DNA from 4 places in the Pseudoduganella sp. LjRoot289 genome. Region 1 is predicted to be linked to each of the others. Evidence: predicted binding sites of a transcription regulator. Region 1 holds the regulator's gene; each other region holds the start of a gene.

What was found. The regulator sigma-54, encoded in region 1, starts transcription at its own class of promoters, with help from an activator protein. The targets are predictions, from matches to a motif close to TGGCANGNAANCTGCTTT.
Region 2: the regulator sigma-54 is predicted to act here: its motif matches at 3,005-3,022, upstream of ACSQ8Y_RS07910 (ammonium transporter).
Region 3: the regulator sigma-54 is predicted to act here: its motif matches at 2,066-2,083, upstream of ACSQ8Y_RS29395 (TorF family putative porin).
Region 4: the regulator sigma-54 is predicted to act here: its motif matches at 2,553-2,570, upstream of ACSQ8Y_RS24385 (PEP-CTERM sorting domain-containing protein).

The regions. Positions count from the first base shown of each region.
Region 1 covers NZ_CAXUPN020000001.1:6,261,665-6,269,364, reverse strand. The annotation lists gene ACSQ8Y_RS27005 (PAS domain S-box protein) at 1-1,045, opposite strand, end outside; gene ACSQ8Y_RS27000 (enoyl-CoA hydratase/isomerase family protein) at 1,247-2,326, opposite strand; gene hpf (ribosome hibernation-promoting factor, HPF/YfiA family) at 2,421-2,777, opposite strand; gene ACSQ8Y_RS26990 (RNA polymerase factor sigma-54) at 2,845-4,329, opposite strand; gene lptB (LPS export ABC transporter ATP-binding protein) at 4,336-5,097, opposite strand; gene lptA (lipopolysaccharide transport periplasmic protein LptA) at 5,100-5,696, opposite strand; gene lptC (LPS export ABC transporter periplasmic protein LptC) at 5,721-6,317, opposite strand; gene ACSQ8Y_RS26970 (KdsC family phosphatase) at 6,344-6,883, opposite strand; gene ACSQ8Y_RS26965 (KpsF/GutQ family sugar-phosphate isomerase) at 6,883-7,700, opposite strand, start outside.
Region 2 covers NZ_CAXUPN020000001.1:1,833,883-1,841,582, reverse strand. The annotation lists gene ACSQ8Y_RS07920 (Vps62-related protein) at 1-1,175, shown strand, start outside; gene ACSQ8Y_RS07915 (GGDEF domain-containing protein) at 1,227-1,751, opposite strand; gene ACSQ8Y_RS07910 (ammonium transporter) at 1,754-2,956, opposite strand; gene ACSQ8Y_RS07905 (zinc-dependent metalloprotease) at 3,219-5,669, opposite strand; gene ACSQ8Y_RS07900 (prolyl oligopeptidase family serine peptidase) at 5,753-7,700, opposite strand, start outside.
Region 3 covers NZ_CAXUPN020000003.1:3,764-11,463, forward strand. The annotation lists gene ACSQ8Y_RS29385 (CHASE2 domain-containing protein) at 1-1,661, shown strand, start outside; gene ACSQ8Y_RS29390 (accessory factor UbiK family protein) at 1,665-1,907, opposite strand; gene ACSQ8Y_RS29395 (TorF family putative porin) at 2,162-2,914, shown strand; gene ACSQ8Y_RS29400 (P-II family nitrogen regulator) at 2,927-3,265, shown strand; gene ACSQ8Y_RS29405 (ammonium transporter) at 3,278-4,825, shown strand; gene gshA (glutamate--cysteine ligase) at 4,976-6,277, shown strand; gene gshB (glutathione synthase) at 6,354-7,307, shown strand; gene ACSQ8Y_RS29420 (PTS sugar transporter subunit IIA) at 7,318-7,700, shown strand, end outside.
Region 4 covers NZ_CAXUPN020000001.1:5,686,545-5,694,244, forward strand. The annotation lists gene ACSQ8Y_RS24365 (MFS transporter) at 1-1,155, shown strand, start outside; gene ACSQ8Y_RS24370 (hypothetical protein) at 1,152-1,274, shown strand; gene ACSQ8Y_RS24375 (nitrogen fixation protein NifQ) at 1,260-1,853, opposite strand; gene ACSQ8Y_RS24380 (arsinothricin resistance N-acetyltransferase ArsN1 family B) at 1,975-2,460, opposite strand; gene ACSQ8Y_RS24385 (PEP-CTERM sorting domain-containing protein) at 2,604-3,152, shown strand; gene arsH (arsenical resistance protein ArsH) at 3,156-3,863, opposite strand; gene ACSQ8Y_RS24395 (ArsR/SmtB family transcription factor) at 3,879-4,208, opposite strand; gene ACSQ8Y_RS24400 (substrate-binding periplasmic protein) at 4,282-5,028, shown strand; gene ACSQ8Y_RS24405 (2-hydroxyacid dehydrogenase) at 5,040-5,987, shown strand; gene ACSQ8Y_RS24410 (beta/gamma crystallin-related protein) at 6,086-6,898, shown strand; gene paoC (aldehyde oxidoreductase molybdenum-binding subunit PaoC) at 6,918-7,700, opposite strand, start outside.

The sequences.
Region 1 (7,700 bases):
AGCGCAGCTCGCGCTTCAGCGGCACCGCCCGGCCGCCCAGCAGCTGGGCCAACTGCAGGCGCGCCGGCGCCAGGTCGTCGGGGTGGATGAACTCGACGCAAGCATGGCCCAGCGTCTCGTCCACCGTGTAGCCGGTGATGTCGGTCCAGGCCGGATTGACGAAGGTCATGCAGCCGCGCGCGTCGGTCCGGAACACCGCCTCGCGCAGGCTGTTGACCAGCGTGCGGTACTGCCTTTCGCTGGTGGCGACGATCTCGGACAGGAATTTGTTTTCGGTGATGTCGGTCTCGATCGACACGTATTGATAGGGGCGGCCGTCGCCGTCCAGGAAAGGCACCATGGTGGCGTACACGCTGTACGGGCGGCCGCCCTTGGCCCGGTTGTGCACCTCCCCGTGCCAGGCCTGCCCGCTTTCCACCGTCTTCCACACCTGCTCGAAATAGCTGGCGTCATGCTGGCCGGAATCGAGCACCGCATAGCCGCAGCCCAGCAGTTCCTCGCGCGCGTAGCCGGTGACCAGGCAAAACTTCTCGTTGACGTAGATGATGCGGCGGCTGGTGTCGACGATGCTGACGATGGCATGCTGGTCCAGCGCGAAACGCTGGTTGATCAATTCGATCCGGCCGGCCTGCTGGCGCCGCACCAGATCGGGCAGCAGGGCCGACAGCCCCTCCAGATCCTCCTCGGGGGGCAGCGCGCGGGCGCCGTCCTCATGGCGCAGCAGTTCAGCCATGGCCAGCCGCACCGAATGCAAGGTCCGGTTGCGGCTGCCGAGTTCGTCCCGCAGGCGGGCATTGGCCTGGGTCAGCTCGCCCGAGCGCAGTTCCAGCACGTGCGCGCGCAGCGCGACGTCGTGCTCGTAGCGCACGAAATTGCGGTCGATCTGTTCGACCAGTTGTTCCAGGCCGCCCAGCAGGGCCGCCACCGGCGGCGGCATGCCGGGCAGCGCGCCCGCCGCCGGCAGCGCGTCCAGCAAGGCGCGCCAAGCCTCGGGGCTGTCGATCCCGCAAAAACGGCGCAACTGGCGCGCCAGGGTGCGGTGCATGTCAGCCTTCCATCGTGCGGCCCGGCCGCACTGCGCGTTTGTCTATCCTGCTCACCAAACCATCCCCTTCGGCCGCGGCTGTCGATGGCGCGGCGCGCCATCGGCCGGCCCATGCAGACGATAGCAAAGGCGCGGCCGCGCCAACATAGGGAAAGGTTGATTCGGGGGTAGGGATAAGCGCGGGCCGGCGCCGGGCGGCGGCTAGGCCAGGTGGCGCAGCGGGTGCGCGTGCGCCGGCCACGGCGGCGCGAAGAAGCCGGCCACCAGCGCCGGCGTCACCTCCTCCAGCGTCGCCGGCGACCACTGCGGCGCGTTGTCCTTGTCGACCACCAGCGCGCGCACGCCTTCGAGCACTTCGCCGTGCTCGAAATTGCGACGCACCACGTTGCGCTCCATGCGCAGGCAGTCCGCCACGCCGAGCGAGGCGCCGCGGTTCAACAGTTCCAAGGTCACGCACATCATCAGCGGCGACCGGGTCCGCATCGCTGCCAGCGCCTTCTGCGCGAACGCGCCCTCGTCCCCGGCCAGCGAGGCCATGATGGCCGCCACGCTGTCGGCTGCGAAGTGGCGCTCGATGGCGGCACGCTCGCCTTCCAGCACGCCGGCGCCGGCGTCAAAGCCCGCAGCGTAGGCCTGCACGGCCTCGCGCAATTCCGCGCCCGGCACGACTTCCAGCAAGTCGCCCAGCGCCTGCCATTCGGCTTCCGGCACGTAATGATCGGCCAGTCCCACGTACAGCGCGTCCGGCGCGCCCACGGTCAGCCCGGTCAGGCCCAGGTAGCGGCCCAGGCGGCCCGGCGCGTGCGACAGGAAATGGCTGCCGCCGACGTCGGGGAACAGGCCGATGTTCACCTCGGGCATCGCCATCTTCGTCCGCCCGCTGACGACGCGCACGCCGCAGTCCGGTCCGCCCTGCGCGATGCCCATGCCGCCGCCCATCACCACGCCGTCCATTAACGCGATATACGGTTTAGGGTAATAGTGGATCAGGTGGTTGAGCGCGTATTCCTCGGTGAAGAAATCCTCCAGCAGCGCGCTGCCGCCCTGCGGCGTGGCGCGGCCCACGTCGTGGAAGAAGCGGATGTCGCCGCCCGCGCACAAGGCCTTCTCGCTGCTGCTGCGTATCACCACGGCGGCCACGGCGCTGTCGTCGCGCCAGGCCAGCAAGGCGGAGGTCAGGGCGCGCACCATGTCCAGCGACAGGGAGTTCAGGGCCTTCGGGCGGTCGAGCGTGATGAAGCCGGTGCCGTTGGAAACTTGCGTGAGGACGTGTCCGCTCATGGGTTTAAATCAGCTAAATCAACAATACCGTATTCTAGATCGATGGCCGCAAAAAAGGGCGCCAGATGCGCCCTTTGTTGGAGTGCCGGGGACCCTACAGGGTGGCGGCGGGTTCGTAAGTGTCGGGGAGGTGTTTGATGGCGTCGTGGCCGTGCTCCTGCACTTTCGATTTGTATTTCATGACTTGGCGGTCCAGTTTGTCGATCAGCGTATCGATGGCAGCATACAGGTCTTGCGACAGGCTTTCCACGTACACGGTCTTGCCGGACATGCGCAGATTGATTTCGGCCTTTTGCCTTTTGTCTTTCTCGGTGAGGTTATCTACGGTCAGGATGACAGCAATATCAATAACTTGATCGAAATGGCGTTTGATCCTCTCCAGCTTGCTCTGCACGTATTCACGGATGGCTGGCGTCACTTCGAGATGATGTCCACTGATGGTGAGATTCATACACACTCCTAAAGAAGAGGGCTCATACGCTGTCGTCTTGTTGGCGCGTAGGGGAACCCAAGTAAAACTACAAAGCTTTACGCAGACTAACCGGTGGGATTTTCAGAGCTTCGCGATACTTGGCAACAGTCCGTCGCGCAATTACCATGCCTTGTTCCCCCAGCATGTCCGCAATCTTACTGTCGGATAATGGATTTTTCGGGTCTTCAGCTCCTGTCAATTGCACTATCAGCGCCCGTATCGCCGTCGAGGATGCTTCTCCTCCTGCTTCGGTGGCGACGTGGCTGCCAAAGAAATATTTCAACTCAAACATGCCATGCGGAGTCAGCATGTATTTCTGAGTTGTTACCCGAGAAATAGTGCTCTCGTGTAGTCCCAGTGTATCAGCAATTTCACGCAACACAAGGGGTCTCATGGCAACCGCGCCATGGCTGAAAAAGTTCTTTTGTCTTTCTACTATCGCCTGCGCGACGCGCAGGATGGTGTCGAAACGCTGGCGCATATTCTTGATCAGCCACTTCGCTTCCTGCAGCTGCGCGCCCATGGCGGACTCGCCCTTGCCCTGCTTGAGCATGTTGGCATACAGCGCGTTTACGCGCAGGCGCGGCATCACGTCGTTGTTCAAGGAGACCTGCCAGCCATTGCGCGCCTTCTTCACGATCACGTCCGGCACCACGTAGTCGGACACGTCGGAGGCGAACTCCGCGCCCGGGTGCGGATTGCACAGCCGTATCACCGTTTGCGCTTCGCGCAAGTCCTCGTCGTCGCAGTCGAGGGCTTTTTTGAGCTTGTTGAATTCGCGCTGCGCGAACCAGGCCAGGTGCTTTTCGACGATGGTGACGGCCATGCGGCGCGTCACCAGGGGCACGCCCGGCATGCGCCGGATCTGCAGCGACAGGCACTCGGACGCGCTGCGCGCGCCGACGCCGATCGGGTCGAACGATTGCAGCAGGGTCAGCGCCGTCTGCAGCTCGTCGAGCTCGACATCGGCCTCTTCCGGCAGGCGGGCGTGGATGTCCTCCAGGCTCTCTTCCAGGTAGCCGTTCTCGTCCAGCGCGTCGATGATCAGCTCCATCAGCACGCGGTCGCGCGGCTGCTGCACCGTCACGCGCATCTGTTCCATCAGGTGCTCGCGCAAGGTGCAGTGGCTGGCCTCGAGCTGCGGGCGCGAGTCCTCGTCGTCGGGCGCCTTGCTGCGGCCGGCGTCGCTCCAGTCGCTGTCGGCCTCGGCGTTGCTGGCGCTGTCGCCGTCGCCGCTCTCGAACGCTTCGGCTTCCTGCGCGGGCGCGCTGTCCTGCGCCGGCGCGCCGACGTCGGCCGGCGACGCTTCGGCGCCGCTGGACTGGGTCTGGTTGATGGCGCCGTCGCCAAGCAGGCGCAGCGAGCGGTCGAGCGGATCGTCCAGCCGTTCCAGCAGGGGATTGTCGCCCAGCAGCTGCTCCAGTTCCTGGTGCAGCTCCAGCGTGGACAACTGCAGCAAGCGGATCGATTGCTGCAGCTGCGGCGTGAGCGCCAGATGCTGCGAGGTGCGGAGTTGCAGAGACTGTTTCATGGGTGCTTACATGCGGAAGTGTTCGCCGAGGTAGACGCGCCGCACCGATTCGTCGGCGATGATGTCGTCCGGCCGGCCGGACGCGAGCACGCTACCCTGGTTGATGATATAGGCGCGGTCGCAGATGCCCAGCGTTTCGCGCACGTTGTGGTCGGTGATCAGCACGCCGATGCCGCGCTCCTTGAGGAAGCGCACGATGCGCTGGATCTCGATCACGGCGATCGGGTCGACGCCGGCGAAGGGTTCGTCGAGCAGCACGAAGCGCGGATTGGTGGCCAGCGCGCGCGCGATCTCGACGCGGCGGCGCTCGCCGCCGGACAGCGACAGCGCCGCGTTCTCGCGCAGCTTCTCGATCTGCAGGTCGGCCAGCAGGCGGTCCAGGCGCTCGTCGATCTGCGCCTTGCTCAGCCGCTTGCCGTCCACCTTCTGGATCTCCAGCACGGCGCGGATGTTCTCCTCCACCGTCAGCTTGCGGAACACGGACGCTTCCTGCGGCAGGTAGGACAGGCCCAGCGTGGCGCGCTGGTGGATCGGCATGCTCGACACGTCCACGCCGGCGATGTCGATGCTGCCCGCGTCGGACGGCACCAGGCCGACGATCATGTAGAAGGAGGTGGTCTTGCCGGCGCCGTTGGGGCCGAGCAGGCCGACCACCTCGCCGCACTCGACCTGCAGCGAGACGTCGTGCACCACCTGGCGCTTGCCGTAGGTCTTCTGCAGGCCGCGCACGACCAGGGTGCTGTTGCAGCTTGGAGTGTGTTCCGCCATCGTCATTTCCCCGCCGCAGGCTGCACCGGCGCCGGTGCGGGCGCAGTTGCCGGCGCGGACGGCTTGGCAGGCTTGTTCGACGGCTGGATCACCATGGTGCCGCGGCCGGCGCCCGGCTTGCTGCCGCCGTCGGCGCTGTTGCGCACGCTGAAGAATTCGCGCCGGCTGTCGTAGGAAATGAACTCGCCCTCGACCTCGTCGCTCGGCTTGTTGCCTTCCAGGCGGCGCACCTTGGCGCGCGAGAACAGCTTGACCAGTTCGGCCTTGCCGTCGTACTCGATGCGTTCGGCTTCGCCTTCGACCCACTGCTCGCCCTCGCCGTCGCGCTTCTGGCGGAAGGTGGCGGGCTTGCCGCCCACGCTGGTCAAGGTCACGTACTGGTAGCCTTCCGGATCCTTGGTCACCACCGCCTTGGCCGACTTCATCAGCAAGGTGCCGCGCGTGAGCACGACGTTGCCGGTCAGCGTGCTGATCTGCTTGACGTCGTCGACGTCGGCGTTGTCGTAGCTGATCTGGGTCGGCTTGGTGGAGTCGGCCTTCTCGGCCTGGACCAGCCCGGCCGTGCACAGCAGCAAGGCCGACAAGAGCATTTTTTTCATGTTTTTTCCATTCAGTGTATTCGATTATTTAGGCGCCGGCGGCGGCGTGACGATGGTGCCGCGTCCGCGCAGCTGCACCTGGCGCGTGGCGTTGTTCGCCTTCATGCCGGTGCCGGTCGCGGTGGTGCCGCCCTGCATGATCTGCACCGGCGCATCGGTCTCCATGCGGTCCTCGTCCGGATAAACGGTGAGGGCCTCGGTGGTCATGTGCATGGCCGCGCCCGTGCCCTGCGCTGCGCGGTCGATCACCACATTGCCCTCCAGTTTCACGCGCGAATTGCCCTCGTCCACGCGGGCCCGCCTGGCCGTCATGTCCAGCGGCGGATGCCCGGAACTCAGGTTGCGCACCACCGGCTTGTCGATCTCCGACGCGTCGTCGATCGGACGGTGGACCAGCTTGTCGCCGGCCACGATGTAGCTCGGCTTGCCTTCCTTGGTCATGCGCACCACGCTGAACTGCTCGATGATGTAATCGGGCTCGTTCAGGCGCTTGTCGGCCATGAGTTCCTCGTCGCTGCGGCTCATCAGCTGTACCAGCCAGAAACTGCCGCAGGCGGCGAACACCCCGGCCACCATGGTGATCGACAGCCGCCAGCGCTGCGCGGTTCGTTTACGCATCATTCAACCTTCGCATATTCTCGATTCTTTCAGACCAGGAACTGGGCCATGACCTTGTCGTAGTTGCCGGTGGCGCGCAAGACGAACTCGCTCACTTCGCGCACCGCGCCGCGGCCGCCGTGGGCTTCGGTCACGTGGTGCACGCGGCTGAGCACGTCGGCGCGGCCGTTCGGCACCCCCACCGCGAAGCCGACGCGCTTGAGTATCACCAGGTCCACCACGTCGTCGCCGATGAAGCACACTTCCTCGGCGGACAGGCCGGTCTTGGCCAGCAGCGCGTTGAACGGGGTCAGCTTGTCGTGGCCGCCCTGGTGCACGAACTCGATGCCGAGGTCCTTGGCGCGGGCCGTCACCTGCGGCGAACGGCGCGCGCTGATGATGGCGGTCAGGATGCCCGCTTCCTGCAGCAGCTTGATGCCCAGGCCGTCCTGCACGTTGAAGGTCTTCATCATTTCGCCCTCGGCGCCGTAATGCAGGCTGCCGTCGGTCAGCACCCCGTCGACGTCGAAGATGATCAGCTTGACCTTGGCCGCGCGCGCCACGTTTTCCAGATTGTAGGCCTTGTTCATCAGATCACCTTGGCACGCGTCAAGTCGTGGATGTGCAGGGCGCCGACCAGCTTGCCGTCGGCGTCCACCACCAGCATCTGGTTGATGCGGAACTGCTCCATGACGGCCACCGCGTCCACCGCCAGCTTATCCGGTGAAATGCTGCGCGGGTTGACGTGCATCACGTCGCTGATGATGACCTTGCTGAAATCCTGCACTTTTTCTATCATGCGGCGCAAGTCGCCGTCGGTAAACACGCCGACCGGGCGGTTGTCGGCGTCGACGATGGCGGTCATGCCCATGCCTTTTTGCGTGATCTCCAGCAGCGCGTCCGGCAAGCGGGTGTCGAGCGGCACCGAGGGCACGGCGTCGCCGCTGCGCATCACGTCGCGCACATGGGTCAGCAGGCGGCGGCCCAGCGCGCCGCCGGGGTGGGAACGGGCGAAATCCTCTTCCTTGAAGCCGCGCAGGTCCAGCAGCGCCACGGCCAGCGCGTCGCCCAGCGCCAGCGTGACGGTGGTGCTGGCGGTGGGCGCCAGGTTCAGCGGGCACGCTTCCTTGGCCACCGACACGTCCAGGTGCACGTCGGCCAGCAGCGCCAAGCTGGAGCCGGGTTTGCCGGTCATGGAAATCAGGGTGCCGCCCATGCGCTTGACCACCGGCAGGATGGCCATCAGTTCCGCGCTTTCGCCGGAATAGGAGATGGCGATGAAGGCGTCGTCCGCGGTCACCATGCCCAGGTCGCCGTGCGCCGCTTCGGCCGGGTGCACGAACAGGGCCGGGGTGCCGGTCGAGGCCAGGGTGGCGGCGATCTTGCGCGCGATGTGGCCGGACTTGC
Region 2 (7,700 bases), 4.4 Mb from region 1:
ACAACGACGTGGCCTTCTATCATCCCATTCCGCCAGAGGGTTACTACGCACTGGGCTCGGTATCGATGAGCAACGCGGAGGACCCGAACGGGAAGTACGCTGCGATCTGCGTGCGAGCCGGCGCCGATGTCGGCGGAAAAGCTCCGCTGGCGGTTCCGCTCGGATACGGCTACATATGGGATGATTCAGGCTCCGGCGCCGACGACGACGGTTCCTGTTGGCGTCCGATCCCGCCCGACGGCTATGTGGCGCTGGGCGACGTGTTCGTCCTTGGGCACGATGCGCCGAGCGGCGTGCAAGTGATGTGCGTTGCTGCGGAACTGGTTGGCGAGGGGAAAGTCGGCCGCCAAGTCTGGAATGATGGCGGCTCGGGCGCCGATCGCGACTTCAGCTCCTGGCAAATCGACGTCTCGAGCGCATACTACGACACGGCCGACGGATTTTTCGCCGCAAACACCTTCGTCGGAGTGGATACGCACGACAACCCCGGCCTGGCACCCGTCGTGAACGTCTTGCGTTTGCCGCTACCTACGTATATGGGTGGCGACTCCGCCAAACCTACATTGGAGAGCCGCGCTACGCCCTTCCCAACCACGAACCCGACAATTGACCGTGTAGTCACGGTTCCTTTCACTGCCATCATCGACAACGACAAGAGCTTTGAATGGAAAATGCAAAACTCGCCATTCTATGAAATCAGACGCGCGGTTTGCTATGAGCTGATCATATTTGAAGACAACAATACCGGAGCAGATCAAACCAAGCGGCGCTCTATCGTAGTCGGCGTCACCACGGAGCAAAGTCAAACCTTCTCCATTACCACCGGCATCAAAGTGTCGTATGAAAGCGGGGTTGAAGCCGGCGGATTTTCCTCCAAGGTCGGCGTGGAAATCAGCCTGGAATTGGGGTATTCGACAACAACCGGAATTTCGGTACTGAGGTCAGCTCAAGACGATGCTGAATTGCTTATCCCGGCCGGCAAAGCTGCAGCCGTCTGGCTGGAGAAGCACAGCTTGCGGGTCTACCGCGCCAACAACGAACCAGTCGGTCAAGCACTTGAATTTAAGGCGAGCAACACCGCCTATCGATCCGCGCAATTCCCTCCGCCGGCCAGCGTAGAGGAAACGTCGGTGAGGCACCGCGCAATCAGTTCTAAACTCAGCGCCAAGCTCTAACAGGCCATATCGCTAAAAACACCTGCCCTCTTGCCGAAGGCAGGCCCCAATCTACGGAGCGACGTGCAGCGCCGCCACATGCGCCTCACCTGACACGCCGCCATCGGGGTGCTCCGCCGGCGTCGCTGATACAACCCGGTTTCTGCCTGTCTGCTTGGCGGAGTACAGTGCCATGTCCGCCGCCCGCAGCAGCGCCTCGGCGCTGTCGCCGTGGTCGGGCGACGAGACAACCCCCAGCGAGGCCGATACCACCAGCGCCTCTCCCTCGCTGCTGATGCAGATCGCCCCCACCGCCACGCGTACCGCCTCGGCCCGCACCACCGCCGCGCCCAGGTCGCATTCGGGCAGGATGAGCACCAGTTCCTCGCCGCCGAAGCGGCACGCGACGTCGCAGTTGCGCACACTCTGGCGCAAGACCTGGCCGACTTTCCGCAACAGCAGGTCGCCCGCGTCGTGGCCGTAGGTGTCGTTGACGCGCTTGCATGGATGCCGGCGCGCAGCGCGCCTGCCGTGGCAGGAATAGCCCCAACGGCGGCATAGTAGGGTTGCAAGTACTCTTCCTTGGCGACTGAGCAAACCTACCAGTTCGACTCGCGCTCCGGCGTCGAACTGATGCGGTGCACCGACAGGTCGGCGCCCTGGAATTCCTGCTCAGGATCGAGGCGCAGGCCGATGGCGGCTTTCAGGGCGCCGTAGATGATGTAGCCTGAACCGGCCGCGATCGCGACGCCGAGCGCGGTGCCCAGCAGTTGCGATACGAAGGATACGCCGCCGATGCCGCCCAGGCCTTTCAGGCCGAAGATGCCGGCCGCGATGCCGCCCCAGGCGCCGCACAGGCCATGCAGCGGCCACACGCCGAGCACGTCGTCGATCTTCCATTTGTTTTGCGCCAGCGTGAACATCCACACGAAGATGGCGCCGGCGATGCCGCCGGTGGCGAGCGCGCCCAAGGGGTGCATCAGGTCCGAGCCGGCGCACACGGCGACCAGGCCGGCCAACGGCCCGTTGTAGGCGAAGCCGGGGTCGTTCTTGCCCATCAGGACGGCCACCAGCGTGCCGCCCACCATGGCCATCAGCGAGTTCACCGCCACGAGGCCGTTCATCTTGTCCAGTGCCTGCGCGCTCATGACGTTGAAGCCGAACCAGCCCACCGTCAGGATCCAGGCGCCCAGTGCGAGGAAGGGAATGGACGATGGCGGATGGGCGGCGATTGCGCCGTTCTTCATGTAGCGGCCGCGACGCGCACCGAGCAGCAGCACGGCCGGCAGCGCGACCCAGCCGCCCATGGCATGCACCACGACCGAACCGGCGAAGTCGTGGAACTCGGCGCCGAAAGCGTGCAGCAGCCACTGCTGAAAGCCGAAGCGCTGGTTCCAGACCATGCCCTCAAACAGCGGATAGACGAAACCGACCAGCAGCGCGGTGGCGATCAACTGCGGATGGAAGCGCGCACGCTCGGCGATGCCGCCGGAGATGATGGCGGGGATGGCGGCTGCGAACGTCAGCAGGAAGAAGAACTTCACCAGCTCGTAGCCGTTCTTGGCTGCCAGCACGTCGGCGCTGGAGAAGAAGTCGACGCCGTAGGCGATGCTGTAGCCGATGAAGAAATAGGCGATGGTGGAAACCGCGAAATCGACCAGGATCTTCACCAGCGCATTGACCTGGTTTTTCTTGCGTACCGTGCCCAGTTCCAAAAAGGCGAACCCCGCGTGCATCGCCAAAATCATGATGGCGCCGAGCAGGATGAATAGCGCGTCTGCACCAGAATTGTTACCAGCCATACCAACCACTCCCCAAAAGAATGCAAAATTTAATAAAGAGTATTCTCTTAAGCAAAATTCGTACCAATTTGGTGCAAAGTGATAAGGTATTGATTTGATTGAATTTGGATAGTCCAGCGCCTTGCACCATTGCAGTGAATGCTGCATGTGCACTCACTGCAATGGTGCGTTTTTCCTGAATTGGATTTCCCGGGTGCACGGCGTTGCGCCGAAGCGGGATGGCAGGCCGATGGGCTGGATCGGCGCCGTGGCACGCGGCTGGCTAGATGGGAGCGCCGGGCGGTATCGCAGGCGAAGCGCGAAGTTTTACACTGCGTGGATCGGCCAGGTAGGCACGGATAAGGTCGGCCGCTTGCTTGCGGCTGGCGGCAATCGTGCCCTGCCCCGGATTCTTGCCCAGCCAGCCGCCGAATTCGCCCACCAGCTGGCGCGTTTCGGCTTGCACGCCGGGATGCAGCTTGCCGCCGTCGAGCAGATTCAGGGCGGCGTCCAGCAGCACCCAGTTGGCGGCCAGTTGCACCGCTTCGCCGCCCGTCACGGAAGCTGGCACGGCGTCGCGTTTCCAGGTGCGCTGCAGCAGCATGCCGACTACTTCGGACACGCCGGGCTGCTGCGGGTCGCGCGCGTGCTGCCAGGATAGGCGGTTCAGGCGCGCCGGGTCGAGCAGGAAGCCGGCGCTGTGCGCTGCGCCCGCTTCCACCGCCGAGAAGGCGTCGAACACGCTGTCCATCCGGCTCTGGAAGTATTCGCGGTTGCGCTCATAACCTTGGGCCGGGGGCGTGAGCACGTCCAGCACACTGGCTGGCAGCGCGAGGTATTCGGCGCGCAACGTGTCTGCGAGACGGGTCAGCGCCTGGCGCTGGGTGATGGCGGGGACGGTGCGCACGCCGCTTTGCGCGAGGCCGGCCTTGACGTCGCCGCTGGTGCCGTATTCGAAATCGCCGCCGCCGATCAGGCGTGCCAGCGCTTCTCCCTGGTAGCGCTGCAGCAGGTAGACGGGCACCAGCCGCGCTTCGAGTTCGCCCAGCTGGCGCTCGTTGGGCAAGGCGTCGAGCGAGAAGTTGTCGAGCGCACGCCGGCGCACGGCGGTCAGGCTGTCCCAGGTCTTGATGGAGTTGGGGCCGAAGTCCCACAGCAAGCCTTGCGGGTGGACGGAACCGGGCGAGCGCGCGTCCGTGTCGCCCGCGTATTCAAGCCCGGCGGCGCGCGCTTCGCGGCGCAGCGTGGCCAGCGCGGCTTGCTCATCGCCGGGAAACTGGCCATAGACATGTTTGACGATGTAATCATCCCAGGGGCCGACGCCGACGCCATAGGCATCCTGCAGGTCGATCTCGCCCTGGCCATCGATCTTGAGGACCGGATGCGGGTAATCCATGACGGAGCCGTTGCCGTGCCGGCTGGCGGCGAAGTTGTGGGCGAAGCCGAGCGTGTGCCCGACTTCGTGCGCGGATAGCTGGCGCAGGCGCGCCAGGGCCATCGCTTCGGCGAGTTTCGCCTTGCCGGCGCCGGCATTCTTGCCGTAGGGCGCGAGCAGGCTTTCAGCAATCAGGATGTCTTGCCGCACGCGCTGGGAGCCGAGGTTGACGGCGCCACGGATGATTTCCCCGGTGCGCGGGTCGGCCAGCGCATTGCCATAAGACCAGCCACGCGTGGCGCGGTGCGTCCAGGTGATGACGTTGTAGCGCACGTCCATGGCGTCGGCGCCTTCGGGCAGCAGTTCGACGCGGTAGGCGTCCTTGAAACCGGCCTTTTCGAAGGCGGTCGACCACCAGCGCGCGCCGTCGAGCAAAGCCGAACGCACTGGTTCGGGCGCGCCGCGGTCGACGTAGTAGACCAGCGGCTTCTTCACCGCGCCAGGCGTGCCGGCGGCGGCAGCGGCCGGGTCGGATTTTTCCAGGCGGTGGCGCACCTGCCAGCGCACATCCAGGCTTTGGGCAAGCGGCGTGGCGAAATCATAGTAAGCGACGTCGAAGCCGCCGGACGCTGGATGGTAGGCGCGCGGCTGGTAGCCGGCATCGGGCAGGCGCACCATGCTGATGTGCTGGCGCATGGACAAACTGGCCGGATCGGCAGCGACCTGCTTGACGAAGTCGGCCTGGCCGGGGCCCTGGAAGGTCAGCAGGGATTCAAGTTCGATGTTGTCGGGGAAGCTCTTGGCCAGTGCAGGCAGCACGGCGCTGCGTTTGGCGTCCACGCTGTAGGCGCCCTGCTTGGCGCCGGCCAGGCGCTCGGCCACGCCGTGCTGGTCGGCCAGCAGGAAGCCGGAGAAGTCGACCAGGTGCTTGCCGCCGTCGCTGGCGATGATGTCGCCGGCCCACAGCACCGCGCCGGCGAAGGATTCGGCCACGGCAGCGCGCTCGTCGGCGTCACGCGAATTGGCGACGAAGCGGGTGTTGTCCTGGATCAGGAACAAGCGGTTGCCGTGTTTCTGGAAGCGCACCATTTTCACGTCGCCGGGCTGGCCACGGTCCAGGCCAACGTCGTTCGAGCCGAGCGCGTATGGCAGGGAGCTCATGAGCAGGAAGGGCTGGTCCAGGCTTGCCACGGTGAGCAGCACCCTGCCCTTGTCGGCGTCGCGCCAGAGGTCGATGAAGCCGGGCTGCTGCTGCAGGCCCTTGGTGTGGTCGGCCAGGGATTTCGGCGCGTCGGCCGACGTCGCGGGCACGGCGTTCAGCAGCAGGAGGGAGAGCAGCAGCGAGGCGGGCTTGGTCATTGGGAGCGGAAGTTGGTTGGCAAAACGCGCCCCGGAGGGCGCGCTCCGTCATTCCCGCGAACGCGGGAATGACACGGTTTGGCTTACTGGGTGCCGCCGGCTACCGGTACCGATGGCGCGGCGGCAGTGGCAGGCAAAGTCATGTTCAGCGCGCGGCTCAGGAAGCCCCAGCGGTCGGCCACTTCTTCGATCTGCTTCGCGGTCGGCTTGCCGGCGCCGTGGCCAGCCTTGGTGTCGATGCGGATCAGGATAGGATGCCCGCCCGCCTGCGCGGCTTGCGCGGCGGCGGCAAACTTGAAACTGTGCGCAGGCACCACGCGGTCGTCATGGTCGGCGGTGGTGACCATGGTGGCCGGGTAGCAGCTGCCCGGCTTCAGATTGTGCAGCGGCGAGTACTTGAGCAGCGCCTTGAACTCTTCCGGATCGTCCGACGAACCGTAGTCCGAGGTCCACGCCCAGCCGATGGTGAATTTCTGGAAGCGCAGCATGTCCATCACGCCCACGGCGGGAATGGCGGCCGAGAACAGGTCCGGACGCTGCGTCATCGCCGCGCCGACCAGCAGGCCGCCGTTGCTGCCGCCGCCGATGGAGAGCTTGGACGGCGACGTGACCTTGTTCGCCACCAGCCATTCGGCCGCGCCGATGAAGTCGTCGAACACGTTCTGCTTTTGCAGCTTGGTGCCGGCCTTGTGCCACGCTTCGCCGTATTCGCCGCCGCCGCGCAGGTTGGCCAGCACGTAGACGCCGCCCATTTCCAGCCATGCCAGGTTGGGCACGGAGAAACCCGGCGTCATCGACGCATTGAAGCCGCCGTAGCCGTACAGATAGGTCGGGTTGCTGCCGTCAAGCTTGAGGCCCTTCTTCGCGACAATGAACATCGGCACCCTGGTGCCGTCGCGGCTGGTGAAAAACTGTTGACGCGTCTCGTAGGCGCTCGGGTCGAAATCGACCTTGGGCTGGCGGTATACGCTGCTCTTGCCGGACTTCATGTCGTAGCGGTAGATGGTGGCCGGCGTAGTGAAGCTGGTGTAGGAATAGAAGGTCTCGGTGTCGCTGGCCTTGCCGTTGAAACCGCCCGCCGAACCGATGCCCGGCAGCGCCAGTTCGCGCACGGCCTGGCCCTTCAGGTCGACAATGCGCACGGCGCTGTGCGCGTCGCTCAGGTAGTTCAGCACCAGCTGCCGGTTGATGATATTGGCCGAGGTCAGCGTCTCGCCGCTCTCGGGCACCACTTCCTTCCACTGCTCGGGCGCCGGTTTGCGGATGTCGATGGCAATGATGCGCGACTTCGGCGCGTTCTTGTCGGTGACAAAGTAGAACAGCGGACCGTCGTTGGCGATGAAGTTGTAGGACGCGTCGAACTGCTCCAGCAGGCCCACCACTTTGCCGTCCTTGCTGGCCAGGTCCTTGTAGAACACGCGGTTCTTGCGTTCGGTACCGTGGCTGGCGTTGACGATCAGATATCGACCGTCGTCGGTGACTTCGGCGCCGAAGCCCCATTCCTTCTGGTCGGGACGGTCGTACACCAGCACGTCGGCGCTTTGCGGCGTACCGATCTTGTGGAAGTACAGCTTCTGGAAGTAGTTCACGCCGGCCAGCTTGGCCGCTTCGGTGGGTTCGTCGTAGCGGCTGTAGTAGAAACCGGAGCCGTCGCGGTTCCAGGCGGTATTGGAAAACTTCACCCACTTGATGTGGTCATCGGTGTCCTTGCCGCTGTCGATGGCGCGCACCCTGACTTCATTCCAGTCCGAGCCGGAGGCGGCGGTGCTGTAGGCCAGGTATTTGCCGTCCGGGCTGACGGCGGCGCCAGCCAGCGCCACGGTGCCGTCGGAGGACAGCGTGTTCGGGTCCAGCAGCACGCGCGGCGTGCCGCCCAGGGACTTGAGGGTGTACAGCACCGACTGGTTCTGCAGGCCGTCGTTGCGGCTGTAGAAATAGCGCCCGCCTTCGTTGTAGGGCACGCTGTAGCGCTCGAAGTTCCACAGCTTGGTCAGGCGCGCCTTGATCGCTTCGCGGGCCGGGATCTGGCCC
Region 3 (7,700 bases), on a different contig from region 1:
TGCAAAACGACGTGGTGCTGGTGGGCATAGACGAGGCCTTCCTCGATACCGTCGAGGAGCCGCTGACCTTGAGCCACCGCTACCTGGCGGCCTTCCTGGACGCCAGCAGCGCCGCGGGCGCGCGCGTGATCGCGCTCGACCTGGTGCTGCCCGAAAAGCGCTTCGACACGCTGATCTCCGCGCATGAACCCGATTTCGATTTCCACCGCACGCTGCTGGCCGGCCTGATGCGCACCCTGCCGCGCAGCAAGCTGGTGCTGGCCAAGGTGTGGGACACCGAGCGCAGCCATTACCGCGACATCCAGCTAGACTATGCCGCCGTGCTCAACGGGCAGGAGGGCGGGGTGCAGGCGCTGGCCTCGGCACTCTTTTGCAGCGACGACGACACCCGCATCCGGCGCTACCCGGACAGCCGCTGGGATTGCCTGCCCGACCGCAGCCCCTACACCATGGCCAGCGAAATCGCGGCGGCCATGGGCGTGCGCAAGGAGTGGAGTGGACTCATCAATTATCAGATCGGCCAGCCCTACCGCTATCTGCCGCTGCAGGAGGTGCTGAGGCTGGCGCAGGACGGCAGCCCCGATGGCGGCCAAGCCAGGCTGCGCGCGCTGTTCGAAGGCAAGGCCGTGCTGCTGGGCACGGTGCAGGACGATACCGACCTGGTCAACCTGCCCGTCGCGCTGGCCGAGTGGCGACCGGGGCGCCGCCTGCCCGGCGTGCTGGCCCACGCGCAAGCCGTGCGCAGCATGCTGAACCAGGGTTTCATCCAGCCGCTGGGTGCGGCCTGGTCCTGGCTGATGGCCTTTGCCGGCGCCCTGTTCTGGTTCCATCCCGGCGTGCCGCGCAAGCTGCTGCTGGCGCTGCTGCTGACGGCGGCGCTGCTGGCGGCCAGCAATGTGCTGCTGCGGCAGGGCGTGTGGATCGCCCCCAGCGCCATGCTGGTCAGTGCCTGGCTGTCCGCGCTGTCGCGCTCGGCCTGGCAGGCGTGGCGCCACTTCAGCGAACGGCAGCGCTTGCGCCGTACTTTCTCGGGCTATGTCAGCCCGCAGGTGATGCAGCAAATCGTCGATGGCGGCGTGGACGCGCGCAAGCAGGGCGCGAAGGTGGAAGTGTGCGTCTTGTTCTCGGACATACGCAACTTCACCAGCATGAGCGAGCGCTTGCCGGCCGAGCAGGTGGTGGCGCTGTTGAACCGTTATTTTGGCCGCATCACCGCGATGGTGCATAAGCACGGCGGCACCGTGGATAAGTTCATCGGCGACGGCATGATGGCATTTTTTGGTGCACCCAACGAATTGCCGAGCCCGGAACAGGCCGCGCTGGGGGCGGCGCGCGACATGCTGTCCGAGCTGGCGCAGCTGAACGCGGAATTGCGCGCCGAGGGCAAGGCCGAACTCGCCATGGGTATAGGGCTGCACAGCGGGCCGGCCGTGATCGGTTATATCGGGTCGAGCGACCGCCACGAGTACACGGCCATCGGCGATACGGTGAATGTCGCGTCGCGCCTGGAGGGGCTATGCAAGCAGCTGGGCTATCCCATCATCTGCTCGGGCGCCGTGGCAGGCAAAGTGGACGACGCTTCCATGCTCGCGCCGCTGGGCGAGCATGGCTTGAAAGGGCATAGCGCGGTGCCGGTGTTCGGCTGGAACCCAGCCTTGTAGTGTTTACTTCGCCGAAATCTGCGCTTCCAGTTCCGCCAAGCGCGTTTCCAGCGCTTCCAGCTTGGCGCGCGTCTTGGCCAGCACCTGCGCCTGCACGTCGAACTCCTCGCGCGTGACCAGGTCCAGCTTGGCAAAGCCCTGCGTCATCATCGATTTCACGTTTTTTTCGATGTCCTTGGCGGGAGAATTTTCGATCGCCTGGTTGATCTTGCCCTGCAAGTCGTTGAAGAAGCTGTTCATGTCCATCGCCATTCCTTGGTTACTGTTGGCTTTGCACCGTTACGGTGCGGTTCGCGCGAATTAAGCATTAATATGGTGCACCGCTGTCACGCGGCGCTGCCGGCTAGCCCGCCGTCGTCTAGGGAAAGGCCGTGAACTATCCGGCAAACTTGCAAGTTGGACGCTGGCACGCATTCTGCTAATGATGTATTGAACGCTTAGGCTATGCCTGGATTTTAAACCGCAACCGCTCCAAAAGTTAAAACTAAAAGGAAATCGCCATGAAATACATGACCAAGCGCCTGACTCTTGCAGCAGCAATCACCTTCGCGATGGCTAGCCTGGGAGCCAGCCTGGCCCATGCGGAAGACGCGCCAGCGGCGAAACCGGATAACGAAGTATCGTTCAATGCGGCATTGACCACCGACTACCGCTATCGCGGCTATTCGCAGACCCGTCTGAAGCCGGCCGTGCAGGGCGGCGCCGACTACACGCACAATCCGAGCGGCTTCTATGCTGGCACCTGGCTGTCCACGATCAAATGGGTCAAAGACGCAGGCGGCGATGCCAGCGTCGAATGGGACATCTACGGCGGCAAGCGCGGCGACATCGGCGGCGGCTTCAGCTACGACGTCGGCGGCCTGTACTACTTCTACCCGTCGAACGACCTGCACCCGAGCGCCAACACCTTCGAACTGTACGGCGCGGTCGGCTACGGTCCTTTCAGCCTGAAGTACTCGCACTCGACCACCAATCTGTTCGGCTTCACCGACAGCAAGAACAGCGGCTACGTGGACGCTGCGATGAACCAGGAAATCCAGGACGGCTACATCCTGAACCTGCACCTGGGCCACCAGAAAGTGAACCACAACAGCGTGGCCAGCTACTACGACTGGAAAATCGGCGTCACCAAGGACTTCGGCGTGGCCACCGTGTCGCTGGCCGCCATCAAGGCCAATACCGACGCCTACTATTCGCGCGGCAAAAACCTGGCCAAGACGGGCGCCGTCCTGACCGTTACCAAAACCTTCTAATCGAGGCTACTCATGAAACTCATCACAGCCATTATCAAGCCCTTCAAGCTGGACGAGGTCCGCGAGGCCTTGTCGGCGATTAATGTGCAAGGCATCACCGTGACCGAGGTGAAGGGCTTCGGCCGCCAGAAGGGCCACACCGAGCTGTACCGTGGCGCCGAATACGTGGTCGACTTCCTGCCCAAGACCAAGATCGAAGCAGCGGTGGACGATGCGGTGGTCGAGCAGGCCATCGAGGCGATCGAAGGCGCGGCCCGCACCGGCAAGATCGGCGACGGCAAGATTTTCGTCTACAACCTGGAACAGGTAGTCCGCATCCGTACCGGCGAAACCGGCAACGACGCTCTCTAAGGGGATAATCCAATGAACAAAACTATAACAAAACTGCTGGCTGGGGCTGCCGTCCTGTTTGCCTTCAGCGCCGCCCTGCCGGGCCACGCGCAAGACGCCAAGCCGGCCGAACCGGCCGCCGTTGCCGCGGCCGCTGCTCCGGCACCGGCGGCAGCGGCTCCTGCCGCCGCTTCCGCTCCTGCCGCCGCGCCAGCCGCCGCCGCGCCGGCTGAAGCGCCGGCAGCGCCAGCGCCGGTTGCCAACAAGGGCGACACCGCCTGGATGATGGTCGCCACCTTGCTGGTGATCCTGATGACGATACCCGGCCTGGCTCTGTTCTACGGCGGCCTGGTACGCTCGAAAAACATGCTGTCTGTGCTGCTGCAGGTGTTCATGATCTTCGCGGTCATCATCGTGCTGTGGTGCACCTACGGCTATTCGCTGGCGTTCACCGAAGGCAGCGCCTTCTACGGCAAGTTCGACCGCCTGTTCCTGAACGGTATCTGGGACCCGGCCAAGGGCGCTTTCGCGGTCGCCGCCACTTTCAGCAAGGGCGTGGTGATTCCTGAATTCGTCTTTGTCGCCTTCCAGGGCACCTTCGCCGCCATCACTTGCGGCCTGATCGTCGGCGCTTTCGCCGAGCGCGCCAAGTTCACCGCCGTGCTGGCCTTCATGGTGCTGTGGTTCACCTTCTCCTATCTGCCTATCGCCCACATGGTCTGGTTCTGGACCGGCCCGGACGCGATCAAAGACGCCGCCACCGCCGCCACTGAAGGCGCGAAAGCCGGCTTCATCTTCCAAAAAGGCGCGCTGGACTTCGCCGGCGGCACCGTGGTGCACATCAACGCCGCCGTGGCCGGCCTGGTTGGCGCCATCATGATCGGCAAACGCGTCGGCTACGGCCGCGAATCCATGGCGCCGCACTCGCTGACCATGACCATGGTCGGCGCTTCGCTGCTGTGGGTGGGCTGGTTCGGCTTCAACGCCGGTTCGGCCCTGGAAGCGGGCGACATCGCCGCGCTGGCCTTCATCAACACCCTGTTGGCAACCGCCGCCGCCACCGTGTCGTGGGTCTTCGGCGAATGGATGGCCAAGGGCAAGCCTTCGATGCTGGGCGGCGCGTCCGGCGCGGTGGCCGGCCTGGTGGCCATCACCCCGGCGGCCGGCTTTGTCGGCCCGATGGGCGCACTGCTGATCGGCCTGCTGGCCGGCATCGTCTGCCTGTGGGGCGTGAACGGCCTGAAACGCCTGATCGGCGCCGACGACTCGCTGGACGTGTTCGGCGTGCACGGCGTGGGCGGTATCCTGGGTGCGGTGCTGACCGGCGTGTTCGCCGCTCCTTCGCTGGGTGGCCAGGGCATCTTCGACTACGTCGCCAACAAGGCTTCCGCCGATTACTCGATCAGCGGCCAGGTGATCACCCAGCTGACGGCTGTGGGCATCACCATCGCCTGGTCGGCCATCGTCTCGGTCATCGCCTACAAGCTGGTGGATATCGCCATCGGCCTGCGCGTGCCTGAGGAAGAAGAGCGCGAAGGCCTGGACATCACCAGCCACGGCGAATCGGCTTACCACTCCTGATTTTTTAAGGAAATGCTGCAAAAAGCGCCCTGCGGGGCGCTTTTTTGCGTTTTTGGCTAGTCCCCGGGCTTTAAATTGACGGTTTTGCCCCGATTTGGTGAACTTGCACGGTAAGATTAGACAGTTTCCCCAGTTGTTAAGGATGTAGCCATGGTTCCCCACCTCGTCACGGCCCTGACCGGACCGCTGCTCGACCTCGAAGAAAAAATCCTGGCCGCCACCCCGGCCATTGAGCGCTGGTTCCGCCTCGAATGGCAGGAGCATACGCCGCCGTTCTATTGCTCGGTCGACCTGCGCAACGCCGGCTACAAGCTGGCCCCGGTCGACACCAACCTGTTCCCCGGCGGTTTCAACCACCTGGCCAGCGAAATGCTGCCGCTGTCGGTACAGGCCGCCATGGCCGCGATCGACAAGTATTGCCCGGACGCGCGCAACCTGCTGCTGATCCCGGAAATACACGACCGCCATCCGACTTACCTGGACAACGTGGCGCGCCTGATGCAGATCTTCCGCCAGACCGGCCTGCACGTGCGCCTGGGCTCGCTGTCCCCCGAGATCACCCAGCCGACGCCGCTGGCGCTGCCTGACGGCAATATGCTGGTCATCGAACCGCTGGTGCGCTCGGCCAACGGGCGCCGCCTGGGTCTGAAGGATTTCGATCCCTGCACCATTTTGGTGAACAACGATTTGTCGGCCGGCATCCCGGACATCCTGCAAAACATCCACGAGCAGAGCCTGCTGCCGCCGCTGCACGCGGGCTGGGCGCTGCGCCGCAAGAGCAACCATTTCACCGCCTACGACGAGGTGGTCAAGAAGTTCGGCAAGCTGATCGGCGTCGACCCGTGGATGCTCAATCCCTTCCACGCCAAGTGCGGCGAAGTGGACTTCCACAGCGGCGAGGGGCTGGACTGCCTGGCGTCCAACGTGGACGCGGTGCTGGCCAAGATCCGCAAGAAGTACAAGGAATACGGCATCAAGGACCAGAAACCGTTCGTCATCATCAAGCCGGACGCCGGCACCTATGGCAAGGGCATCATCTCGATCCGCGACGCGGCCGAGCTGAAAGACCTGTCGGCGGCCCAGCGCGACAAGATGTCGGTGATCAAGGACGGGCGCGTGGTGTCGGCCCTGAACATCCAGGAGGGCGTGCCGACCTTCGAGAGCATCAAGGACGCGGTGGCCGAGCCGGTGGTCTACATGATAGACCGCTACGTGGTGGGCGGTTACTACCGCGTGCACGCCGAGCGCGGCGTCGACCAGAATCTGAACGCACCGGGCTCGCAGTATGTGCCGCTGGCGTTTGCGCAGCAGCACGCGGTGCCGGATTTGCGCGCCAAGCCGGGCACGGCGGCGCCGAACCGCTTCTATGTGTACGGCGTGGTGGCCAGGCTGGCGCTGCTGGCCGCATCGCTGGAGATGGAGCGCACCGATCCGAATCCCGAGGTGTATTGACGAGTTGGCCATGACGCTGCCGGTGCGACCAGCCAAACTCGGCTAAAATCAGGCATTACCTCGACTGGACGCGCCCATGAAAATTGCATTCCTCGCCGACCCGCTGGCAGGCTTTAAAACCTACAAGGATTCGACCTACGCCATGATGGTGGAGGCGGCGCGCCGCGGCCACACGGTGTACGCGTTCGAGCAGCATGACATGGCGCTGTCGGACGGCGTGGTCACGGCCCTGGCGGCCAGGATCACCCTGACCGGCGACGAGCACGACTGGTTCCGCGCCGCGCCGCGCGAGGAGGCGCGCCTGGACGCCTTCGACGCCGTGATCCAGCGCAAGGATCCGCCCTTCGACATGGAATACGTGTACGGCACTTATCTGCTGCAACTGGCCGAAAAGCAGGGCGCGCGCGTGTTCAACAAGCCGTCCGCGATCCGCGACCACAACGAAAAGCTGTCCATCGCCCAGTTCTCGCAGTTCACCGCGCCCACCCTGGTCACCTCCAGCGACGCGCGCCTGCGCGCCTTCCACAACGAGCATCAGGACATCATCCTCAAGCCGCTGGACGGCATGGGCGGCGCCGGCGTGTTCCGCATCCGGGCCGACGGCATGAACCTGGGCGCCATTATCGAAACGCTGACCGACAACGGCAAGCGCACCATCATGGCGCAGCGCTACATTCCCGAGATCGTCAAGGGCGACAAGCGCATCCTCGTCATCGACGGCAAGCCGGTGCCGTTTTCGCTGGCGCGCATCCCCCAGGCCGGCGAAGTGCGCGGCAACCTGGCCGCCGGCGGCACCGGGGTGGCCCAGCCTTTGACGGCGCGCGACCTGGAAATCGCCGAAACCCTCGGTCCGGTACTGGCGGCGCGTGGACTGTTGCTGGTAGGATTAGATGTCATTGGCGACAAGTTGACCGAAGTGAACGTCACCAGCCCGACCTGCTTCGCCGAGATCACGCAGCAGACCGGCTTCCAGGTGGCTGCCATGTTCATCGACGCGGTCGAGGCCCATAGCCAAGCGGCACAGGTATAAGAAGACGAATATGGTAGGCATACTGCTCATGACACACGCGCCGCTGGGCCAGGCCTTCATCGCCGCCTGCAACCACGTGTTTCGCGGCGCCACGGAACGGCTGGAGGCGATCGACGTGCTGGCCGACCAGGACCTGGAGGAAGTGCAGAACCTGGCCGCCGCCGCGATCAAGCGCCTGGACGAGGGCGACGGCGTGCTGGTCATTACCGACGTGAAAGGCGGTACGCCAGCCAATTGCTGCAACAAGCTGGCCGACGCGGGACGGGTCCAGGTGATAGCGGGCATCAGCCTGCCGATGCTGCTGCGCGCCATCACCTACCGCCGCGATACGCTGGACGTGGTAGTGGAAATGGCCCTGGCCGGCGCGCAGAGCGGCGCCGTGCGGGTCGACAA
Region 4 (7,700 bases), 580 kb from region 1:
GGCATCATCATGGGGCTGGCGCTGGGCATGCGCCACGTGCAGGGCCTGTTCATGCTGCCGATGACGTCGGCGCGCGGCTGGGGCCGCGAAGAGTTCGCGCTGGCCATCGCGCTGCAAAACCTGGTCTGGGGCGTCGCCCAGCCTTTCACCGGCATGATCGCCGACCGCTACGGCTCGCGCCGCGTGCTGGCCGGCGCCTGCCTGCTGTACGCGGCCGGCCTCTACCTGATGGCCCATGCGGCCACCAGCGTGGAGCTGGCGCTGACCGGGGGCTTGCTGATCGGCATGGCGCTGTCCGGCACCGCCTTCGGCACCGTGTATGGCGCGCTCAGCCGCATCGTGTCGCCGCAACGGCGCAGCTGGGCGCTGGGCCTGGCGGGCGCGGTCGGCGGCGTCGGCCAGTTCGCCATGGTGCCCGCGGCGCAAGGATTGATCGGCAGCCTGGGCTGGATGGCGGCGCTGGCCGTCATTGCCGCCGCGCTGGCGCTGGCCACGCCGCTGGCAGTGACCATGGACGACAGCGCCGCCGCCAGCGCCCCGCGCGCCGGCCAGTCGATGCGGCAGGCCATCCGCGAGGCCTTGTCGCACAGGGGTTTCTGGCTGCTGAACCTGGGCTTCTTCGCCTGCGGTTTCCAGCTGGCCTTCATCGCCGGCCACTTCCCGGCCTTTCTGCTGGACCGGGGCTTTTCCGCCAACACCGGCGTGATGGCGTTGGCCATCGTGGCGCTGGCCAACGTGGCCGGCACCTATTTGTGCGGCAAGCTGGGCGGCGTCTACCGGCGCAAGCGCCTGCTGGCCTATCTGTACTGCGTGCGTTCGGCGGCCATGCTGCTGTTCATCGCCATGCCAATCAGCACGGCCAGCATCTACCTGTTTTCTTTCGCGATGGGGCTGACCTGGCTGGGCACTGTGCCGCTGACCAGCGGCCTGGTGTCGCAGCTGTTCGGCGTGCAGTACATCTCCACGCTGTTCGGGCTGGTGTTCGTCGGCCACCAGCTGGGCGGCTTCCTCGGCGTGTGGCTGGGCGGCGCGGTGTTCGACGCCACCCATTCCTACGGCCTGGTGTGGGGCGCCTCGGTCGCCCTCGGCCTGGCGGCGGCCGCCCTGCACTGGCCGATCGACGACCGCGCAGTGGCCGGGCTGCAGCCAGCATGAGGCCGCTCGCCAACCTCGTGCTGTGGGGCGTGCTGGCCGCCATTTGCGGCTGGGCCTGGCTGGCCATGCTGCGGCCGGAGCAGGTGCTGGGCCTGGCCAGCCTGCTAGCGCTGTGCTGACGCCTCCATGGCCGGCGGATAGCAGACCTTGAACTGCCCGCAGCCGCTGCAGCCCGGCGGCTTCAGGCGCGGATTGCCTTGCAGCGCACCCAGCTCCAGGAACAGAAAGCGTTTCCACTTCACGTCGGTGGTGTTGCGCTGGTACAGGGGCTGGAAATACAGGCGGATCAGCGCGGTCAGCTCATGCCGCCCGGCCAGGCCCAGGTCCTGCCACAGGAAGCGCGTGCCGAGCGCGGCGGCCGCAATGGCGCGCGCCAGCCAATCGGCGTGGCGCGGATCGGCTTCGGGCGTGCGGCGCTCGGCCAGCATCGCCGCCACGTCGCTGAACAGGCGCGGCACTGTGCCGACGATGGCGGCGTACTTCGATTCCGGGATCGGCGCCTGCGCGTCGCCGCGCGGGTGGCAAGTGGAAAGCAGCGCCAGCAGCTCGGGTTGCGGCAGGCCCAGGGTGCGGGCGAAAGGCGGCAACGCGCCTTGGCGGGCATGCTGCAAGGCGCCCGTCACGGCTTTAACCAGCAGTTCGTAACCGGAGCGCAAGGGCGCCAGTTCGGCCGCCGGCCATAGGGGAAAAGCGTGCATCGTTTGTGTCTCCTCAGGTATGCGCTTTGGCATTATTGTTTTGATATGATTATTAATTCTACAGCTGTATTGCCCATAGCGGCAGAGCCATATCAACTATCAAAGCAACATACTGTTCGCCCTAAGCCAGACACAGTTCCCAATAAGCGACATCGACCCAGCGGCCGAACTTCATGCCGACCTGCTTGAAGTGGGCGACCTTCTCGAAGCCCATCGCCTCGTGCAGCGCGACGCTGGCCTCGTTGGGCTGGGCGATACCGCCTATCACCATGTGCAGGCCGCGCGCGCGCAGTTCGTCGAGCAGGGCGCGGTACAGGCGCGAGCCTATGCCCATGCGCGGGTGGCCATGCGACACGTAGACGCTGCTTTCCACGGAAAAACGGTAGGCGCTGCGCACCCGCCACGGCGTGGCGTAGGCATAGCCCAGAACGGCGCCGTCCTGCTCGAACACCAGCCACGGCAGCGTGGCCGTGACGCCGGCGATGCGGCCTGCCATGTCGGCGGCGGCGACCGGCTGCTCTTCGAAGGAGATGGTGGTGGTGGCGATGTAGTGGTTGTAGATGGCGGCAATGGCGCCGGCGTCGTCGGCAGTGGCGGGTCTGATCATGGTTACATAGCCTGTCGGAAAACTTTACAGTTGAGAGATGTTTAATACTGAAAAATATACCAATTCATGCTAAGTGTTTGATATTTCTACCATGGAACAAAAGTTGCTTACATTAGGAAACTTTTATTTACCAAGAGACATACATGAAACTGGGCAACAAAATCGCACTGGCAACCGCCGCCTTCGTGACCTGCGCCGCCGCGCACGCCAGCACCCTGAGCTACGCCTTCAACGGCCCGGCCTTCACCGACTACAGCGGTGCCTTCACGGCCACCGACCGCATCACCGGCCTGGTATCGTTCGACTCCAGCCTGCTGGCCGCCAACGGCACCGGCTCCTTCACGACCAGCTCGAGCGGCATCAATCCGCTGGTCACCTGGTCCTTCCAGGACGGCCACAACACGTTCAACAACGTGGTGACGACCAACAACTTCACCATCTCGATGAGCTTCAACGCCTACAATCCGACCGGCTGGAACATCGACGCCACCCACGGCTTCACCAGCCAGGACATCTGGATCAACAGCGGCGGCGCCTATATGTCCATCTTCCAGGGCTTCGCCGCGAGCAGCGACACCCCGTTCACCGCCGCCAACATCAGCCGCGTACCGGAACCGGGCAGCCTGGCGCTGGCCGGCATCGGCCTGCTGGGCCTGATGGCCGCGCGCCGCAAGAAGCAAGCGAATCAATAAGCGTCAGATCTTCCCGAGCTGGCGGTCGATGGCCTTGACCGCCCGCTCGTTGCGCTCGCTGTAGCGGTCGGTCAGGTAGTCCGTGCGGCCGCGCAGCAGCAGCGTCATCTTGAACAACTCCTCCATCACGTCCACCACCCGCTCGTAGTAAGCGGAGGGGCGCATGCGGCCCGCGTCGTCGAACTCCTTGTAGGCCATCGGCACCGAAGACTGGTTGGGGATGGTGAACATGCGCATCCAGCGCCCCAGCAGGCGCAAGGTGTTGACCACGTTGAACGACTGCGAACCGCCGCATACCTGCATCACCGCCAGGGTGCGTCCCTGGCTCGGCCGCAGCGCGCCCTGTTCCAGCGGTATCCAGTCGATCTGGTTCTTCATCACGGCCGTCACGGCGCCATGGCGCTCCGGGCTGCACCAGACTTGCCCCTCGGACCACAAGCTCAGTTCGCGCAGCTCGACCACCTTGGGATGGGTTTCCGGCACGCTGCCCGCCATCGGCAACTCCATCGGATCGAAGATTTTCACCTCGGCGCCGAAATGCTCGAGGATGCGGGCCGCCTCGTACACCAGGAAACGGCTGAAGGAACGCTCGCGCAGCGAACCGTACAGCAGCAGGATGCGCGGCGGATGGGCCAGGCTGCCCACCGGCGCCAGCTTGGCAACGGTGGGGATATCGAGCAGCTCGGGCTTGATGTTGGGCAGGTCGGGAATGGACAAGGGAGTCTCCTAGCAGCAAATCGGCAAGGGCGGGGGCGGGCTGGGTACGCACGGGACGCCGCCGCAGCAGTTGTCGGCGAGGAAGGCCAGCAGGCCGTTCATGGTGGAAAAGTTGGCGCTGTAGATCAGGTAGCGCCCGTCCTGCCGCGCCGCGATCAGCCCGGCGTGCGACAGCTCCTTCAGGTGGAAGGACAGCGAGGAGGGCGCGATGTCGAGGTGTTCGGCGATCTTGCTGGCCGCCATGCCGTCCGGCCCGACCTGCACCAGCAGCCGGAACGCCGCCAGCCGGGATTCCTGCGCCAGCGCCGCCAGGGCGGCCAATACGTCTTTGGTTTCCATATTATTCCATTCAATACTTCAACGATTATCGAACTTTACTACAAGCCGGCCAAAATTGCTTACACTAGGCGGCATGAACAGACGCCAACTTCTCGCTTTCGCCGCCGCGCTCGGCATTGCCCCCTACTCGCAAGCCGGGGTCGCCGCGCGCATGCGCATCGTGACGGCCCATTTGCCGCCCTTCGTGCTGGATGTGCGGGAAAAAGGCGGGACCGGCAAGCCGGGCGCACTGATGGAGCTGGTCAACGAGCTGTGCAAGCGCGTGCAGCTGTCGCCGAAGACGGAATTCGTACCCTGGCGGCGCGCTATCTTCCTGGCCACCAGCATGCCGGCGACGGCGATTTTCCCGCTGACGCGCCTGCCTGCCCGGGAAGCGCAGTTCCGCTGGCTGGCACCGCTGTTCGACGAGCACTACATTTTCCTCGCGCCGCGCAAGGGGCGCTTCGACATGCGCCATCCGGAACAGCTGAAGGCCAGCCGCATCGCCATCCTGCGCGGCGCCGGCCAGGCCGCCATGCTGCATGAACTGGGCTACCGGAACGTGGTCGAGTCGGCCTCCATCGACGAGGTGCACCGCTTCCTGCTCGCCGGCATCGCCGACGCCTCCTTCGGCGAACGCAATATCGTGCGCGCCTCGCTGCGCATGCGGGGCGAGCAGCAGGATTTCGATGTCAGCGAACCGGTGCGCAGCACCACCGCCTGGCTGGCCGGCTCGCTCGACTTCGGCGAGGATGACGCCGAACTGTTCCAGCGCGCCATGGCCGCCATGCAAGCCGACGGCAGCAGCCGCCGCATCCTGGCCCAATACGGGCTGGATTAACCCAGGACACCATGAAACCCGACCTCCTCGTCTTCGCGCAAAGCCCCTCCCCCTCCGTCATGCAGCAGCTCGACGCGCACTTCCAGTGCCACCACCTGTGGTCCATACCAAAAGCCGAGCAGGATGCGTACATCGACAGCGTGGCCGCCAAAGTGCGCGCAGTGCTGACCACCGGCATGATGGGCTTCAGCGCGGCCATGGCCGGCCGTCTGCCGAAGCTGGAAATCGTCAGCCTGAACAGCGTCGGCCACGACCAGGTCGATTTCGCCGCGCTGCGTGCGCGCGGCATCCCGGTGACCAACACCCCGGGCGTACTGACCGACGACGTGGCCGACCTGGCAGTGCTGCTGCTGATGTCGGCCGCGCGCCGCCTGCCGGCCATGGACCGCTACGTGCGCGACGGCAGCTGGGGCGCGCGCAAGCCCCTGGCGCCCTCGCGCAGCCTGCGCGGAAAAGTGGCCGGGATCTTCGGCTACGGCCGCATCGGCCAGGCCATCGCAGCCCGGCTGGCGGCGCTGGGCATGGAAACCAAGTATTTCCAGCCGCGCGCCGTGCCAGGGGTCGATACGCCCCGCACCGAATCGCTGCTGGCGCTGGCGCACGAAAGCGACTACCTGGTGCTGTGCGCCCCGGCCACGCCCGCCACCAGGCACGCGGTCGATGCCGCCGTTATGACCGCGCTCGGGCCGCAGGGCACGCTGGTCAACATCGCGCGCGGCTCGCTGGTGGACGAAGCGGAACTGGCCGACGCGCTGCTGCACGGCCGCCTGGGCGCAGCCGCGCTGGACGTGTTCGAGAACGAGCCGGAGGTGCCGGCCGCGCTGCGCGCGCTCGACAACGTGGTGCTGACGCCCCACATCGCCAGCCTGACGGTGGAGACCCGGCACGCCATGGGCCAGTTGGCGGTGGACAACTTGCTGGCGCATTTTTCCGGGCTATCATTGTTGACGCCATGCTAACAATGGATGCGCGCTGCCGCACAGACCGCTAGTTATCCGGCGCGTACTCTTCTTCGTAACAGCGGAGGCAATGGCTTCCCTGAACCGGAGAGAACATCATGAACAAGATCATCAAAACGACACTCGCCGCCTGCATCATGACAGTCGGCGGGCAAGCGATGGCGCAAATCACACTGTATCAAGGCGAAGGCTGGCGCGGCCGCGCGGTCACCATTTCCCAGTCCACGGACGACATGCGCCGTGCCGGCTTCAACGACCGCGCCTCCTCGGTCGTGGTCGAAAAAGGCCGCTGGGAGGTGTGCGACGACGCCGGCTTCCGCGGCCAGTGCCGTATCCTGAAGCGCGGCAGCTACGAATCGCTGGCCGGCATGGGGATGGACAACAGCATCTCCTCGGTGCGCGCCGTGCCGCGCAACCGGCAGTACCGAGAGGAATACGAAGCGCCGCCTCCGCTGCCGCAAGCGAGCTATGAATACCGCCAGCGTCCGCAGGAACGCCTGTACGAGGCGCGCGTGACCGGCGTGCGGGCAGTCGTGGGCCCACCCGAGGAACGCTGCTGGGTTGAGCGTCAGCAAGTTGCGCAGCAGAGCAGCGGCATCAACGCCGGCGGCGCGCTGGCGGGCGCCCTGCTGGGCGGCGTGCTCGGCCACCAGGTCGGCGGCGGCTCGGGGCGCGACATCGCCACGGTCGGCGGCGCGCTGGCGGGCGGGGCGGTGGGCGCCAACGTCGGACGCAACAACAACGCGAATACCTACGGCCAGGACGTGCGCCGCTGCGAAAATACCCCCAGCACCAAGCCGCAATACTGGGACGTGACGTACGAATATCACGGCACCGAGCACCGCACCCAGCTGGCCAGCGAACCCGGCCGGACTATCCAGGTGAACCGCGACGGCGTGCCGCGCATGTAATCGGGGCGGGCAAGCAGGTTCACGCCACCGGCGGCAAGCGTTCGAGCAGCTTGTCCAGCGTGACCGGGTACTCGCGTACGCGTATGCCGGTGGCGTTGTAGACCGCGTTTGCGACGGCGGCGGCCACGCCGCAGATCCCCAGCTCCGCCACGCCCTTGGCTTTCATCGGCGACGACATGGGATCGGTCTCGTCCAGGAAAATCACATCCTGGTGCGGGATGTCGGCGTGCACGGGCACTTCGTAGCCGGCCAGGTCGTGGTTGACGAAGTAGCCCAGGCGCGTATCCACCGCCAGTTCCTCCATCAGCGCCGCCCCCACGCCCATGGTCATCGCGCCGATGACCTGGCTGCGCGCCGTCTTGGGGTTGAGGATGCGCCCCGCCGCGCACACCGCCAGCATGCGCCGCACGCGCGTCTCGCCCGTCGCGGCGTCGACCGCGACTTCCACGAAATGCGCGCCGAAGGTCGATTGCTGGAAGCGCTTGTCCAGGTCGCCGTATTCGATCTTGTCCTCGGCCACCAGGCCGCCTTCACCGGCGGCCTCGGCCAGCGGCATGGCGCGCGCGCCGGAGCGCACCTGGCCGTCCGCGAAGACGGCGTCGGCCGCGTTGAAGCCGGCCTTTTGCGCGACCGCCCCGCGCAGCTTCATGCAGGCCGCGTACACGCCCGCCGTCGCGTTGTTGCCGCCCCACTGGCCGCCCGAGCCGCATGACTGCGGAAAGCTGGAATCGCCCAGCCGCACCACCACCTTGTCGAGCGGCACGCCCATCATCTCGGCCGCGGTCTGGGCGATGATGGTGTA